Regions from separate parts of the Kitasatospora sp. NPDC053057 genome, predicted to be linked through region 3. Evidence: riboswitches for the same ligand, from Rfam matches in the RefSeq annotation. Region 3 holds a riboswitch; each other region holds the start of a gene.
What was found. Region 3 has a riboswitch for cyclic di-AMP ahead of ACIG5E_RS20565 (LysM peptidoglycan-binding domain-containing protein). Riboswitches for the same ligand answer to the same signal wherever they lie in the genome.
Positions count from the first base shown of each region.

Region 1 (4,372 bases), on a different contig from region 3:
CGCGCGGTCCACCACGGGACCGGACGGAAGCGGAAAGGGCCACCGCCGGGCAAAGACAAAGGCCGTCGTGGTGTCAGCACCCACGACGGCCCCCCGATGGTGAAGCAGCGGCCGGTCAGACCGCCAGGTGGTCGAACTCCCCGTCCTTGGCCCCCAGAAGAAGGGCGGCGATCTCCGCCCGGGTGTAGATGAGCGCCGGACCGTCCGGGAAGCGCGAGTTGCGCATCGCGACGTCGCCACCCGGCAGGGCCGCGAACTCGACGCAGTTGCCCTGCGAGTTACTGTGCCGGCTCTTCTGCCAGACCACCCCCTTGAGGTCGGCGGCGGCCATCCCGTTGTAGGTGTGGTTCGAGCCGTGCATGTCCTGCGAGTCGTGCATAGAAGTCTCCCGAAGAGCTCCGGAGTTGTCGTCCAGCGCGGCGCCCCCGGCACCCGCCGAACGAACGGACCGGCCCCGTACCGGTCCGGCACAACGCCTCACTTGACGCGATGATAGCCCCAGTGCACGTGCATCAGCACGGGACATTGCAGGTGCACGAGGCCTTTTATCGGTCGCCCCGAACTCTTCACGGACCCTTCTCCTGACGGTACGTAAACGGACATAGCCGATTGAATCGACGGCTCGTCCATAACCGGCCGTGAGCAGCCCCCCGCTAAATGTTGATCTTCGAATGCCGGGAGTCGCACCGCCGTGACCCTCCGTCAGGCCACCGTCCGACTGTGAGACATCTCACTCGCCCCGGATGCAACGCGCCGCCCCTTGGGACACGTCAGGGCATCTACGTGGGTCCACACGGGGGTTGGGCGAAGAATGTCCGGATTGTAGGCAAACCGCCCGGACCGGCGCGGCAGCGACACGACCTTCGCACCACGACCACCCGAAACCCGTACGGCAGCCGACTGCAGGCCTGACGGGCAGATGTCCTACGATCTCCGGCATGAGCACCGCAGCCATCCCGGGCGCGCCACTGCCCGTCCGCACTCCAGGCTCCCGTGCGCGGGGGCGCCACCGCCGCCCCGAGCGCCCCGAGATCCGCACCGGCTCGCCGGCCCTGGTGCTCGCCGTACCCGCGACCGCGGGACCCGAGTCCCGTTCGGTCGTCGAGGAACTGCTGTCGATCGTCCGCAGCGAGCACACCGGCGTCCAGGCCGCGGTCGGCTACCTCCCGAGCGACGGCACCGAGGCCGGGGGCTCCGAGGACCGCACCGTGGCGGAACTGCTGGCGGCGGCCGCCGAGGCCGGACTGCCGACGCCCGTCGTGGTGCCGCTGGTACCCGGACCGCACGGCTTCCTGACCGGGCTTCACGCCCTCGCCGCGGAGTACGGCGCGACCGTGACCGACGCGCTGGGCCCGCACCCGCTGCTCGCCGAGGCCGTCCACGTGCGGCTGTCCGAGGCCGGGCTGGCCCGGGCCGACCGGGCCCGGCTGTTCGCCATCGCGACCGCCGCCGACGGCGTGGTGCTGACCACGGTCGGCGGCGAGGACGCGGCCGCCGCGGCCGGGATCACCGGCGTACTGCTGGCCGCCCGACTGGCCGTCCCGGTCGTCGCCGCCGCGCTCGACGTGCCCGGCTCGGTCGCCGGGGCCGTCAACCACCTCAAGGAGACCGGCTCCCAGCGCCCGGCACTGGCCCCGCTCGTCATCGGCCCGGAGGCGGACTCCGAGCTGCTCGCCACGGCCGCCGAGGAGACCGGCTGCCCGTCGGCGGCGCCGCTGGGCGCATACCCGACCGTCGGCCAGCTGATCGCCTCGACCTACCTGGCCGCGCTGCCGACGCCGTCGGCCGAGGAACTGGCCGAGGCCGAGGCGGAGGCCGCCGCCACCATCGGGGCCGGAGAGGGCTCCCGACGTGCCCACGCGGCCACTGAGGGGCCCGTGGAGGGCTGACGGACCCACGGGCCACCCGTTGCCACACCCGCACCACCGAAGGACCCGGAACGACTGCGTTCCGGGTCCTTTTCGCTTGTTCGGATTGCCCCACAGGAGAGTTAAGCGGGCATTGCTACGCAATGTCCGTTCTGGTGCCATTTGTCGATGAATAGTCGGCGCGCAGGCGGGCGCTCGAATCTCGGGCACTCCCCAGGCCCGGCGGGCGCGCCCCGCCGCACTTCAACGCTCCGTCACATCACTCCTGAGGCGGAGACAGTTTTGGGAATCCATCGAGAAATTGCCGGAAAACGATCATTTCCGATCATGAAATTCGGGCCATTCGACCTTTCCCCGTAAACCGTGATGCGCATCACAGATATTTGCAGTTTGAACTTAAGTCTGCTTAACGTGCTCCCCGTTCGTGACCACACGGACCCAGTTCATCCGCGACGCCGAGTCCTGCCGTCGGATGTCCTGGCAGCGCGAAAACGCACTACGGCAGGAGCGGGGGAACCACAGGTAAGTCGCCCCGGACCGATTCCCGGAACGGTCCAGGGCTAGGGGTGAAGCCGCGCCCACAGCGCGGCCGGGCAACTCCAGCCCGAATCCGACAGCTCACCTCGCAGGCGTGGGAGAGGACCGCGTCTTCATGCTGCCTTCCAACGGCAACCGCCTGTCCAGCCGCACCCGTCGCGTGATCGCCGCCCTCGGCGTCGCGGGCGTCGGCCTCACCGTCCCCTGCCTCACCACCGGCACCGCCGACGCCGCCACCGTCGCCACCTGGGACAAGGTCGCCCAGTGCGAGAGCAGCGGCGACTGGAGCATCAACACTGGCAACGGTTTCTACGGCGGCCTGCAGTTCACCTCCAGCACCTGGGCCGCCTTCGGCGGCACCGCGTACGCCCCGCAGGCCAACCTCGCCACCAAGGACCAGCAGATCGCCGTCGCCGAGAAGGTCCTCGCCTCGCAGGGTCCCGGTGCCTGGCCGGTCTGCTCGATCCAGGCCGGTCTGACCAAGGGTGGCGCCGCGGCCGCCGTCGACACCTCGACGGCCGCCAAGCCCGCGGTCAAGCCCGCCCAGGGCCAGACCCCGGCCGCGAAGCCGGCCGCGCCCGCCCAGGCCCAGGCCCAGGCCTCCAGCGACTCCGCCTCGGCCTCCGCCAAGTCCGCCAACAGCGGCTGGGCGAAGCAGCGCCAGACCCAGGCCCAGACCGGCGACTACACCGTCGTCGAGGGCGACTGGCTGTCCTCGATCGCCGACAAGCACAACGTCCAGGGCGGCTGGCAGCACCTGTACGAGCTCAACCGCAGCACCCTCACCGAGGGCCCGGACACCATCTACCCGGGCCAGCAGCTGACCTTCGGTGACGGCGCCCCGGCCCAGGCCGACACCCCCTCCACCGCCACCAAGTCCGGCTCGGACTTCACCTGGTTCGACCGCTCGCAGAAGTCCGGCCAGGCCTCGAACGGCGGTGCCGTGGACGCCAAGCCGATCGCCCAGACCAAGGCCCCGGCCGCGAAGCCCGCCTCGAAGCCGGCCGCCCAGGCGCAGACCCAGGCCCCGGCTCCGGCCGCCACCGGCAGCATGGCCGCCGCGGTCTCCTTCGCCAAGTCGAAGGTCGGCCAGGCGTACGTCTACGGCGGCACCGGCAACGGCGGTTGGGACTGCTCCGGCCTGACCCAGGCCGCGCTGCGCGCCGCGGGCATCAACGTCCCGCGCGTCGCCGCCGACCAGGCCGCCGCCAGCACCCACGTCTCGCTGGACAGCCTGCAGCCGGGCGACCTGCTCTTCTGGTCGAACAACGGTCAGAACTCCGGCGTCTACCACGTCGCCATCTACATCGGCGGCGGCCAGTACGTCGAGGCCGCCAACCCGAGCTCGGGCGTCCGCCTCCAGACCATCGCCAACTGGGCCCCGGACTTCGCCGGCCGGGTCTGAGCACCGCGAACACAGGACAGCTGACGGATGACAGCTGACGGATAACGGATGACAGATTTCATCATCTGTCAGCTGTCATCCGTCAGCCGTCATTCGTCACCCGACCGCCCCGGGAAGAGTCTGGTCGCTCCCCCGGGGCTTCGGCGTACCCGCACGACCGGACTCGCAGCGCCTGATTCCGCATGGTCAAACTCCGGCGCAGAGGGCATGCTGCTGCCCTGCACCCGAGGAGGAGTCACCATGGCCCAGGTCACCATCACGCTCGACGCGAACCTCGCGATCGACGCGATGCTGCTCTCCGGTACCAAGAACCCCCAGGACGCCGTCGAACTGGTAGTGCGCGACTACCTGGCCCGCGGCCGCCGCACCGAGACCCGGACCGGCGACGCGGCCGACGGCCAGCGGGTCTCCACCGACCGCCCGAACGCCCAGGAAGGCTGACCTGGCAGCGCGCACGCCGACGGGCCCCGGAGAGCAACCGCCCTCCGGGGCCCGTCAGTTGGCACGGCCGCTGAACAGCCGCACCGGACAGCCTCAGCGCGCGCAGGCCCCCGTGGAACCG
Region 1 is NZ_JBITZP010000001.1:564,390-568,761, reverse strand. Features, by position in the region: gene ACIG5E_RS02545 (DUF397 domain-containing protein) at 116-379, opposite strand; gene ACIG5E_RS02540 (hypothetical protein) at 939-1,889, shown strand; cyclic di-AMP (ydaO/yuaA leader) riboswitch at 2,343-2,513, shown strand; gene ACIG5E_RS02535 (transglycosylase family protein) at 2,521-3,810, shown strand; gene ACIG5E_RS02530 (hypothetical protein) at 4,051-4,251, shown strand; gene ACIG5E_RS02525 (LacI family DNA-binding transcriptional regulator) at 4,345-4,372, opposite strand, start outside.
Region 1: another riboswitch for cyclic di-AMP. It lies ahead of ACIG5E_RS02535 (transglycosylase family protein); the one in region 3 lies ahead of ACIG5E_RS20565 (LysM peptidoglycan-binding domain-containing protein).

Region 2 (4,372 bases), on a different contig from region 3:
CGCGGCGGCCAGCGCGGCCGCCCCGCGCTCGGAGGCGGGCGGGGCGGTGCCGAGGTCCAGCCGGTCGGTGCCGCGGGTGGCGCGCTGCTCGGCCTCCCGGGCGTCCTGGGCGGCCATCCTGGTCCGCTCGGCGACCCCCAGGCCGTTCAGCAGCTTCTGCGCCGTGGCCAGCCGCTGCTGGATCTGCTGCTTGTTCTCGGCCAGCGAGCGGCGGGCCTGGTCCAGTTCGGCGAGTTTGGCCGCGGTCTCGGTGCGGCGCTGGTCGAGCCGGCGCTGACGGGTGACCAGCTCGTGCAGCGTCTCCTGCTGCCGCTCGGCGGCCTGGCCGAGGGTGCGGGCGCGGGCGAGGTAGGCCGCGGGGTCGGTGGAGAGCATCAGCTGGGCGGTCTGGGTCATCCCGCCGCCCCGGTACTCGGCCCCGGCCACCGTGGCCAGGTCCCCGCGCAGCTGGTTGAGCTGGTCCTGGGCGGCGGCGACCTCGCCCTGCAGGTTCGTGGTCTCGTTCAGGAGCCGCTTCTGCGCCTCCTGCGCGGCGTTGTACTTCTCCGACGCCTGCTCGGCCTCGTCGTACAGCTGCTCGACCTGCGCCTTGACGTCCTTGCGGTCGGGCGTGTCCGGCGCCCCGGGGGCGGCCTGGGCGCTGCCGACGGTCGCCACGCCCAGGGCCGTGGTGGCGGCCGCGGTCAGTACCAGCGCACGGACGAGCAGTTGGGAACGGCGGTGCACGGGCATGGCGGCAGCGGCTCCAGTCCTGCGGCGCGGCCCCGCGGCCGCGCCCCAGTGGGCGGCCGTCGAGCGGGAGTCCGGTGGCAGACGTTAGCGAGTCCGGGCAAGTGAGTCCAAACCCCTCCCGACCCGAATATTTGACCCCTATTCGGACACCAGGCCGAGTCGCCGGAAAAGCCGCAGGCCCGGCCCTCCGTGGTGGAGGGCCGGGCCTGTTGGCGCCTGACGCGGATCAGACCCGCACGATGGACGCCAGCGGCATGTTGGAGACGGCCTCGTAGCGGACCGAGGCGCCCGGCTTGGGCGCGTGCAGCACCTGGCCGTTGCCCGCGTAGATGCCGACGTGGTGGGCGTCGCTGTAGAAGATCAGCAGGTCGCCGGGCTGGGCCTGGGAGAGGTCCGAGCCGATCCGGGTGCCGGCGCCGGCCTGCTCCTGCGAGGTGCGCGGCAGCGACACGCCGGCCTGGTTGAACGCCCAGACCATCAGGCCGGAGCAGTCGAAGGAGCCCGGGCCGGTGGCGCCCCAGACGTACGGGCTGCCGATCTTGGAGGCGGCGGCGGACAGCGCGGCGGCACCGTGCGAGCTGCCGGGGGCGACCTTGACCGGCGCGGCCGAGGAGCCCGAGCCGAGGTCGGAGCGGCCGCTGTCCCGCGAGGCGCGATCGGAGGCGCTCGGCTGGGAGGCGTTCGCGGCGGCGTCCGCCTTGGCCTTGGCGTCGGCGGCGGCCTTGTCCTCGGCCGCCTTGATCGCCTGGCGCTCCTGCTCGGTCAGCGTGTTGAGCAGGTCCTGGGCGGCCTTCAGCTTGTTCTGAACGTCCTCCTTGGAGGCCTTCAGCTGCGTGGTGGTGGACTCCAGCTCGGCGAGCTTGCCCTGCGCCTCGGTGCGGTCCTGGTCCAGCTTGCGCTGCTGCTCCTGGAGCTGCTTCAGCTGGTTCTTCTGGGTGTCACCGGCCTGGTTCAGCGCCCCGGCCTGGTTGAGGAAGTTGTCCGGGCTGGAGGAGAGCATCAGCTGAACGGTCGGGGATATGCCGCCGTTGCGGTACTGCTCCCCGGCGATCTCGGCGAGGCCGCCCTGCAGGTCGGTCACCTGCGCCTGCTGGCGGGCCACCTGGTCCTGCATGCCGGAGACCTGCTTCTCCAGCTCCTGCTGCTTCTCCTGCGCCGCGTTGTACTTCTCGGTCGCCTGCTCGGCCTGCTCGTTGAGCTGGTCGACCTGCTCCTTGACCTGTTCCTTGGTCGGCTGCGGGTCGGCGTGCGCGCCGGTCTGCGCGGAGAGGGCGACGGCCGCGGCGGCGAAGCCGGTCAGGATCGAGACACGAGCGCGGCTGGCGGGCTTGGGACGACGATGGGACGCCACGAAGGCGGACTCCTTCTTCCTACGTCCGCCTACCGGGTGAGCTGACGGGTTCGGGCCGGAAGCATGCCCTACGACGCCTCACGGCCTCACCAACGGCCGACCTGGCGCCGATTCACCCCGGAGGAACGTGGTTCCCCGGCTCCGCTCCGCAGCGCCCCCGACCACTGGGCTCCCCTGTCGGGCAGTCGCTTCGACCTGCCCCGCTGTTTCGCGAACTCGACGGAAACCACCGCCGCCACCCAGGCTGGGTGATCGACAGTGCGGTGGTTCGGGGCACGACCCTAGTAACTGAACCGTGATCCGTTCAAATCCTTGTCAGAAAAAAGACGGAAGATTGCCCATGTTCTTTTGTGAAAATGACTGATGGTGATCGCCACCGCACGCAAAGCTGATCGACGCTCACCGATCGGTCGAGGAACGGGCGAACCCGAAGCGCCACCCCCGGATCGGGAGGTGGCGCGGATCACAGGTCCGGAGTCGAACCCCGGGCGTGTCGGGCCGTCAGACCCGGCGGATCGTGTTGATCGGCATCGCGTCGGCCTTCATCACCTTCACCACATCACCGGTGTGCGGCGCGTGGACCACCATGCCGTTGCCGATGTACATCCCGACGTGGTGCCGGTCGCTGCCGTAGATCACCAGGTCGCCCGGCTGGGCCTGGTCCAGCGAGGGCACCCGGGTGCCGACGTCGCCCTGCTCCTGCGAGGTGCGCGGCAGCGAGACGCCGGCCTGGCCGTACGACCAGACCATCAGGCCCGAGCAGTCGAAGGTGCTCGGCCCGGTGGCGCCCCACACGTACGGCGAGCCCTGCTTGCTCATCGCCTTGGCGACGGCCACGGCCGCGTAGCCGCTGGCCGGCGGCAGGCTGCTGAGGTCGACCCGGGCGGCGCCGCGAGAGGCGCGGTCGTCCTGCTGCTGCTGGGCCTTCAGCGCGGCCCGGTCGGCGGCGCTGAGCGAGTTCAGCAGGTCCTGCGCGGCCTTCAGCTTCTGGTTGACGTCCGCCTTGGCCTGGTTGAGGTCCTTGGTGGTGGAGTCCAGCGAGGCCAGCACGGCGGCCGCCTCGGCCTTCTCCTGGTCCAGCCGGCGCTGCTGGTCGAGCAGGCCCTTGAGCGCCTCGGTCTGGCTCTGGCTGGCCTGCTGGACGCTCGACGCCTTCTCCAGGTAGCCGGACGGGTCGGAGGAGAGCATCAGCTGGACGGACGGGTCGATGCCGCCGGTGCGGTACTGCTCGCCCGCGACCTGGGCCAGACCGGTCTGCAGCTGGCTCATCTGGTCCTGGCTGCGGGCCACCTGGTCCTGCAGCTGGTCGGCCTGCTTGCGGAGCTGGTCGGCGCGCTCCTTGGCACCGTTGTACTTCTCCGCCGCCTGCTCCTGGTCCTGCTGGAGCTGGTCGATCTGCGCCTTGACGTCGGACGTGTTCGGCTGCGGTGCGGCGTGTGCGGCCACCTGAGCGGAGAGGGCGACCGCGGTCGCAGCGGCAGCGGTGAGCACCGACACCCGCGCGCGGCTCGGCTGCTTGGGACGGCGGTGGGAGGCCAAGGGACCGGCTCCTTCTTCATCGGACTCACCCGTTCGGGCGAGATTCCGGAAAATAGGTTTGACGCCAGACCCTAGTGAAGATCTATCCGTTTTGCCACTCCCCCGAAGGCGTGAACTCCGGTTCCCACGCTGACTTCACCGGATCCGCACACCCCCGCGGAAAGCGCCCGAAAACGGGCACTGACCAGGTGTCACGGCCCCCGGCCCGGTCAGGGCCGGGCCAGCCGGTTCAGCAGCAGCACCGAGGCCACCGGGCGCGCACCCGCCTTCCGCACGCCCTCCGCGACCTCCCGGTCGGTGGACACCACCACCACCGGACGGCCCTGCGGCTCGGCCCGGACCAGACGGCGGATCAGCTCGTCCGCGGTCTCCCCGGTCCGACTGAACCGTACCCGCACCCCGCGCGGCGGCGCCATGATGACCGGCACGTCCAGGTCCTGCCCGTCGAACACACAGGTGACCTCCGCCTGGGTGCGCTGGGCCAGCATCGCCAGCCCGCCCAGCAGCCGGATCCGCTGCTGCTCCAACGGCAGCGCCGGATACCCGGTCTTGGTCACGTTGTAGCCGTCCACCACCAGGTGGACCTGCGGGATCGCCAGCAGCTGGTCCAGCAGCGCCGGATCGTCCTCGGCCAGGCCGCGCCGGGCCACGTCGTGCGGCGAGGCCGCCCCCGGCACCACCGCCTCCACCAGGTCCGCCGGGCGGATCTGGGAGACCGGCAGCGCCAACTCGCGCTGCAGGCCCTGCGCC
Region 2 is NZ_JBITZP010000015.1:109,853-114,224, reverse strand. Features, by position in the region: gene ACIG5E_RS18055 (NlpC/P60 family protein) at 1-732, opposite strand, end outside; gene ACIG5E_RS18050 (NlpC/P60 family protein) at 959-2,083, opposite strand; cyclic di-AMP (ydaO/yuaA leader) riboswitch at 2,094-2,247, opposite strand; gene ACIG5E_RS18045 (NlpC/P60 family protein) at 2,585-3,622, opposite strand; gene ACIG5E_RS18040 (NYN domain-containing protein) at 3,832-4,372, opposite strand, start outside.
Region 2: another riboswitch for cyclic di-AMP. It lies ahead of ACIG5E_RS18050 (NlpC/P60 family protein); the one in region 3 lies ahead of ACIG5E_RS20565 (LysM peptidoglycan-binding domain-containing protein).

Region 3 (4,372 bases):
CGCGCCAGCCGGTCGTCTCGTCGCCGTCGCCCAGGCCCTCGGTCTGGCTGTCGCCGACCGCGACGTAGCGGCGGAAGCCCGTCGTCGCGCTCACGCCTCGGATGCGCCCAGCGCCTCGGCGGTGATCCGCTCGAACTGCGCGCCCATCGCGGTGGCAAGTGCCTGCGCGCCCGAGAGGGGACGGACCATCACCGTGAACTCGTCGATCAGGCCGTCCTCGTCGAAATGGAGGAAGTCGCAGCCGTGCACCTCGCGGCCGTCGACGGTGGCCTTGAAGACGAAGGCGCGGTCGCGGCCGTCGGCGCCGTTGATCTCGCGGACGTAGTGGAAGTCCTCGAAGACCCGTCCGGCACCGCGCAGGATCGCGGCGGTCATGGCCTTGCCCGGGTAGGGCTTGAAGACGACGGGGCTGGTGAAGACGACGTCCTCGGCCAGGAGGGCCTCGATGCCGTCGTGGTCGCCGGCCTCGACGGCTGTGCGGAAGGGGTGCACGGCGGGCTCCATAGTCAACAAATTGAATAGCTGCTGCGCGCGAGCTTAGTCCCGTGGTTCAGACGCTGTCGAGGGTGTGCCGAGCCCCGGCGGTCGCGAGGGTGCCAGGGGGGTTCCGGGCGGGACCCGGGCCGCAGGCGGACGATTCCGCCGCCGAGCCCGGCACCCCCGCCCCCTGACTCTCTGCCACCTCCGCCCGAACCGAGCGGCCCGAACCGATCTGGAGCCACGAACATGCCCCTCTTCCCCGGCGCCGCGAGCGCCTACCGCACCTTCCGGCCCGGCCTGCCCGAGGCCGCCGTCATCGCGGGTACGCCGACGGCCCGGCTCACGCACCGCGATGTGAACCGGGCCGGTCAGGTGGCCGCTTGGCAGCCCATCAGCCGCCGGGCATCCGGCCGACGGGCGGTACTCGCCCGGACCCATCGGTTCGAACAGGCCGATCAGGTCCGATCAGGCCGTACCGATCGGGAGAGGTCCGATCAGTACGCGCTGTGCACCTGCCAGAACGCCCAGGCGGCGTTCGGGCTGCCGTAGACGGTGTTCATGTACTGCAGGGCCCACTTGAGCTGGGTGGCGGGGTTGTTCTGCCAGTCGGAACCGGCCGAGGCCATCTTGTTGCCGGGCAGCGCCTGCGGCAGGCCGTAGGCACCCGAGCTCGGGTTGGTGGCGTGGATGTTCCAGCCGCTCTCGTGGCTGATGATCTGGTCGAACGAGGCCAGCTGGTTCGCCGGGACGATCGAGGCGGCGAGCGCCTGCAGCGCGGCCGGGGTGTTGGCGACAGGGGTGGCGGCCAGCGGGCTGGTGGCGGCCGGCTTGGCCGGAGCCGGGGCGGCCCCGCCCAGGGTCAGGTGCTGGCCCGGGTAGATCTTGCCCGGGCCTTTGGTCAGCACGGACTTGTTGAGGTCGTAGAGCTTCTGCCAGCCGCCCTGCACGTTGTGCGTGGTAGCGATCTTGGTGAGGGAGTCACCGCTCTGGACGGTGTAGACAGCGGGCGCCTGCGGGGCGGCCGGGGCCGAGTGCGCCGGGGCGGGCTTGACGGGGGCGGCGTTCGCGGCGGTGGCGGCGACCACCGGGATGCCGGCGCCGACGCCGACGACCACGGCGGCCGCGACGATGCGCTTGACGGAACCGACAGCGAACAGGCTGGGGCGAGCGTTGACGGGCAGCATGAAGTGCGATTCCTCTCACACGCCTACGAGGTGAGCTGTCGGGTTCGGGCTGGAGTTGCCCGGCCGCGCAGAGACGCGGCTTCACCCCTAGCCCCGCCGGAACCAGTCCGGATGAGGCGACTTACCTGTGGGTCCCCCGCCCCTGCCGCGGTGCTTCATGGATGCACGTGCCCGCCCGATCCAGCGGCAGGATTCGGCGTTCCGGAGAGCGGGGTTCGTTTCGTACGGAGACGAACGAGAAGGACCGTAAACGGCACAGAGCCAATAGCACAAGCCATCGTGAGCTGGATCACGGCCCGGCCGGATTGCCCGAATGATCCACAATAGTGCTTGATAACGATGCGATAACGTCCCTATGAGTGCGTATCAGTGCGGGCCGCCGGGCCCAGTTCGGCGGCCACCGCCCGATGGCGCGCCGTACGGGTCGCGGGTTCGGGCCCGGCGCGCCCGCCCCGGGGCACGCCGACCTGAGCGATAGTCAGCCCGCCTGCCAGCCCTGCGTATCGACGCCGCCCGACACCTCGACTGCCGGTCGTACGGGGTGCGGGTGCGGAGGAAGTCGGCCTGGTCCAGGTGGCCGACCGTGCCGTCGGCCCGGTGCACCACGCGCAACGGCTCGCCCGCGCAGTAGCCGTCCAGCCCGGTCCAGGTCCCGCCCGGCTCGGGCTGGAACCGTGAGGTGCGGGCCGCGCCGCCCAGCGCTGTGAGCTCCAGCACACGGCCGGCTCGCAGGTGCGGCGCGACCACGCTGGCGCCCCAGCACCAGGGGCCGGTCAGCGGTAGCAGCTCCGGGTCGGTATCGTCCAGCGACCGCCGGAAGCGCGGGAGGCGGTACGGCGACGCGATATCGTCTCTCCGGCTCCGCCCAGGCCAACTGGTTCGTCGACCACGGCAGCGGCTGGTCCGCCGACGGCGCGACGCTGCCGCGGACGGTTGACCGGGAACAGGCGAACCCCGGGCCTCAGCGGATGATCGGCAGCACCGGCTCCGAACTGCGCCCCGCCGCCGCCTCGATGAAGGCCACCGGGTCCGTGGCCTCGGCCAGCAGTCCGCGGGTGAAGTGCAGCGCCCCCTCGGCGGGCGCCGGTCCGCCCACGGCGGCGATCAGGTCGAGCAGGTGGACGGTGGCCTCCATCAGCGCCACCTCGCCGAGCGCCCCCACCGTCACCTTCCCGAGCAGCTGGTGCTCCACCACCGTGTCGGGCGAGAGGTCCGCGATCCCGGCCAGGGCGGCCGGGCCCTCGGTGCCGAACCGGGCGATCAGCGCGGCCGGTTCGGTCGCCTTGGCGGCCTCCTTGGCCATGTCGGCGATCTGCCCGGCGGCGGTGTGGGCGAGCCCGCCCGGCTGGTTGAACGTCCGCAGGATCTCCGCCCCGCCGGTCATCCCGGCCGGGCCGTCGACCACGGCCTCGCGTAGCCCGGCGAACTGCTCCGGCACCGGCGCCACGTGCGCGTAGAGGTCCCGGACGGTCCACTCGGACAGCCGGGTGGGCCGGTCCCAGTCCTCCGCGCTCAGGGCCGCGCCGCGCTCCGCCCAGGACGCCCACGCCTCGGCCAACAGCTCAGCCACGCGGTTGTTCTGACTGCTCATCGGTACCTCCTCGAACCAATGTCCACCGGAGCGCCCCACGCTACCCGCCCGCACGGACAAAACCACTTGCGGCCCCTTGCCGCGGCCGCCACCATCGGCCCATGACCGACACCCCCGCCCGCCCGCTGCCCGTGACCGCCGCCGCCCGCCCGGCCGCCGTCCAGCAGCAGCCCGGCCGCGCCCGGAGGCCCGACCGCGCACGCGCGTGAGGGCCGCGCTGGTCGCCGGCCTGCTCGCCGGGTACGGCGTCGCCGTACCGGTCGGGGCCGTCGGCGCCTACCTGGTGGCACTCACCGCGCGGACCTCACTGCGCACCGGGGCCTGCGCCGCCCTCGGCGTGGCCACCGCGGACGGGCTGTACGCGCTGCTCGCGGTCCTCGGCGGCACCGGCCTCGCGCCGCTGCTGGAACCGCTCGCCCGCCCGCTGCGCATCGGCTCGGCGCTGGTGCTGCTCGCCCTGGCCGTCCGCACCGCCGCCACCGCCCTGCGCGGCCGCCGCTCCACCACCGCACCGGCCCCCGGGGCTCCGCCCGGCCCCGCCCGGGCCTTCCTCACCCTGCTCGGGATCACCCTGCTCAACCCGCTCACCGTGCTCTACTTCGCCGCCCTGATCCTGGGCAGCCGCGGCCAGGGCGGCAGCACTTCGGGCATTCTCTCCCCGGCCGTGTTCACCGCCGCCGCCTTCGCCGCCTCCGTCTTCGCCGCCTCCGCCAGCTGGCAACTGCTGCTCGCCTCCGGCGGCGCCCTGCTCGGCCGGGCCCTGACCGGCGCGCGCGGCCGGCTGCTGACCGCCCTCGGCTCGGCCGCCCTGGTGGGCTGGCTCGCCGTCCGGCTGCTGCTCGGCTGAACCGGACCGCCACTCCCCCGCCACCGACGACGACCCACCACCGACTACGACCCGTGACCAATCCGGGCGTCTCCCAGGCCTGTTTTCCACCTATTCGTACCTTGTATCCTGGTTCTGTATCCGCTGCGTAACCTGCCCCACCGGCCCGGCTCCGGCACGGCCCGGCTGACGGCCCCGGCACCGACTCGGAGGAGTACGGCCATGGTTGAGCGGGACGGCCCCGAGAAGCGGGGACGCCTGAGCCGCCCACTGGTGCTCGACGCCGCCGTG
Region 3 is NZ_JBITZP010000018.1:144,939-149,310, reverse strand. Features, by position in the region: gene ACIG5E_RS20575 (SGNH/GDSL hydrolase family protein) at 1-94, opposite strand, end outside; gene ACIG5E_RS20570 (nuclear transport factor 2 family protein) at 91-492, opposite strand; gene ACIG5E_RS20565 (LysM peptidoglycan-binding domain-containing protein) at 975-1,664, opposite strand; cyclic di-AMP (ydaO/yuaA leader) riboswitch at 1,672-1,873, opposite strand; gene ACIG5E_RS20560 (maleylpyruvate isomerase N-terminal domain-containing protein) at 2,626-3,255, opposite strand; gene ACIG5E_RS20555 (LysE family transporter) at 3,461-4,102, shown strand; gene ACIG5E_RS20550 (TetR/AcrR family transcriptional regulator) at 4,304-4,372, shown strand, end outside.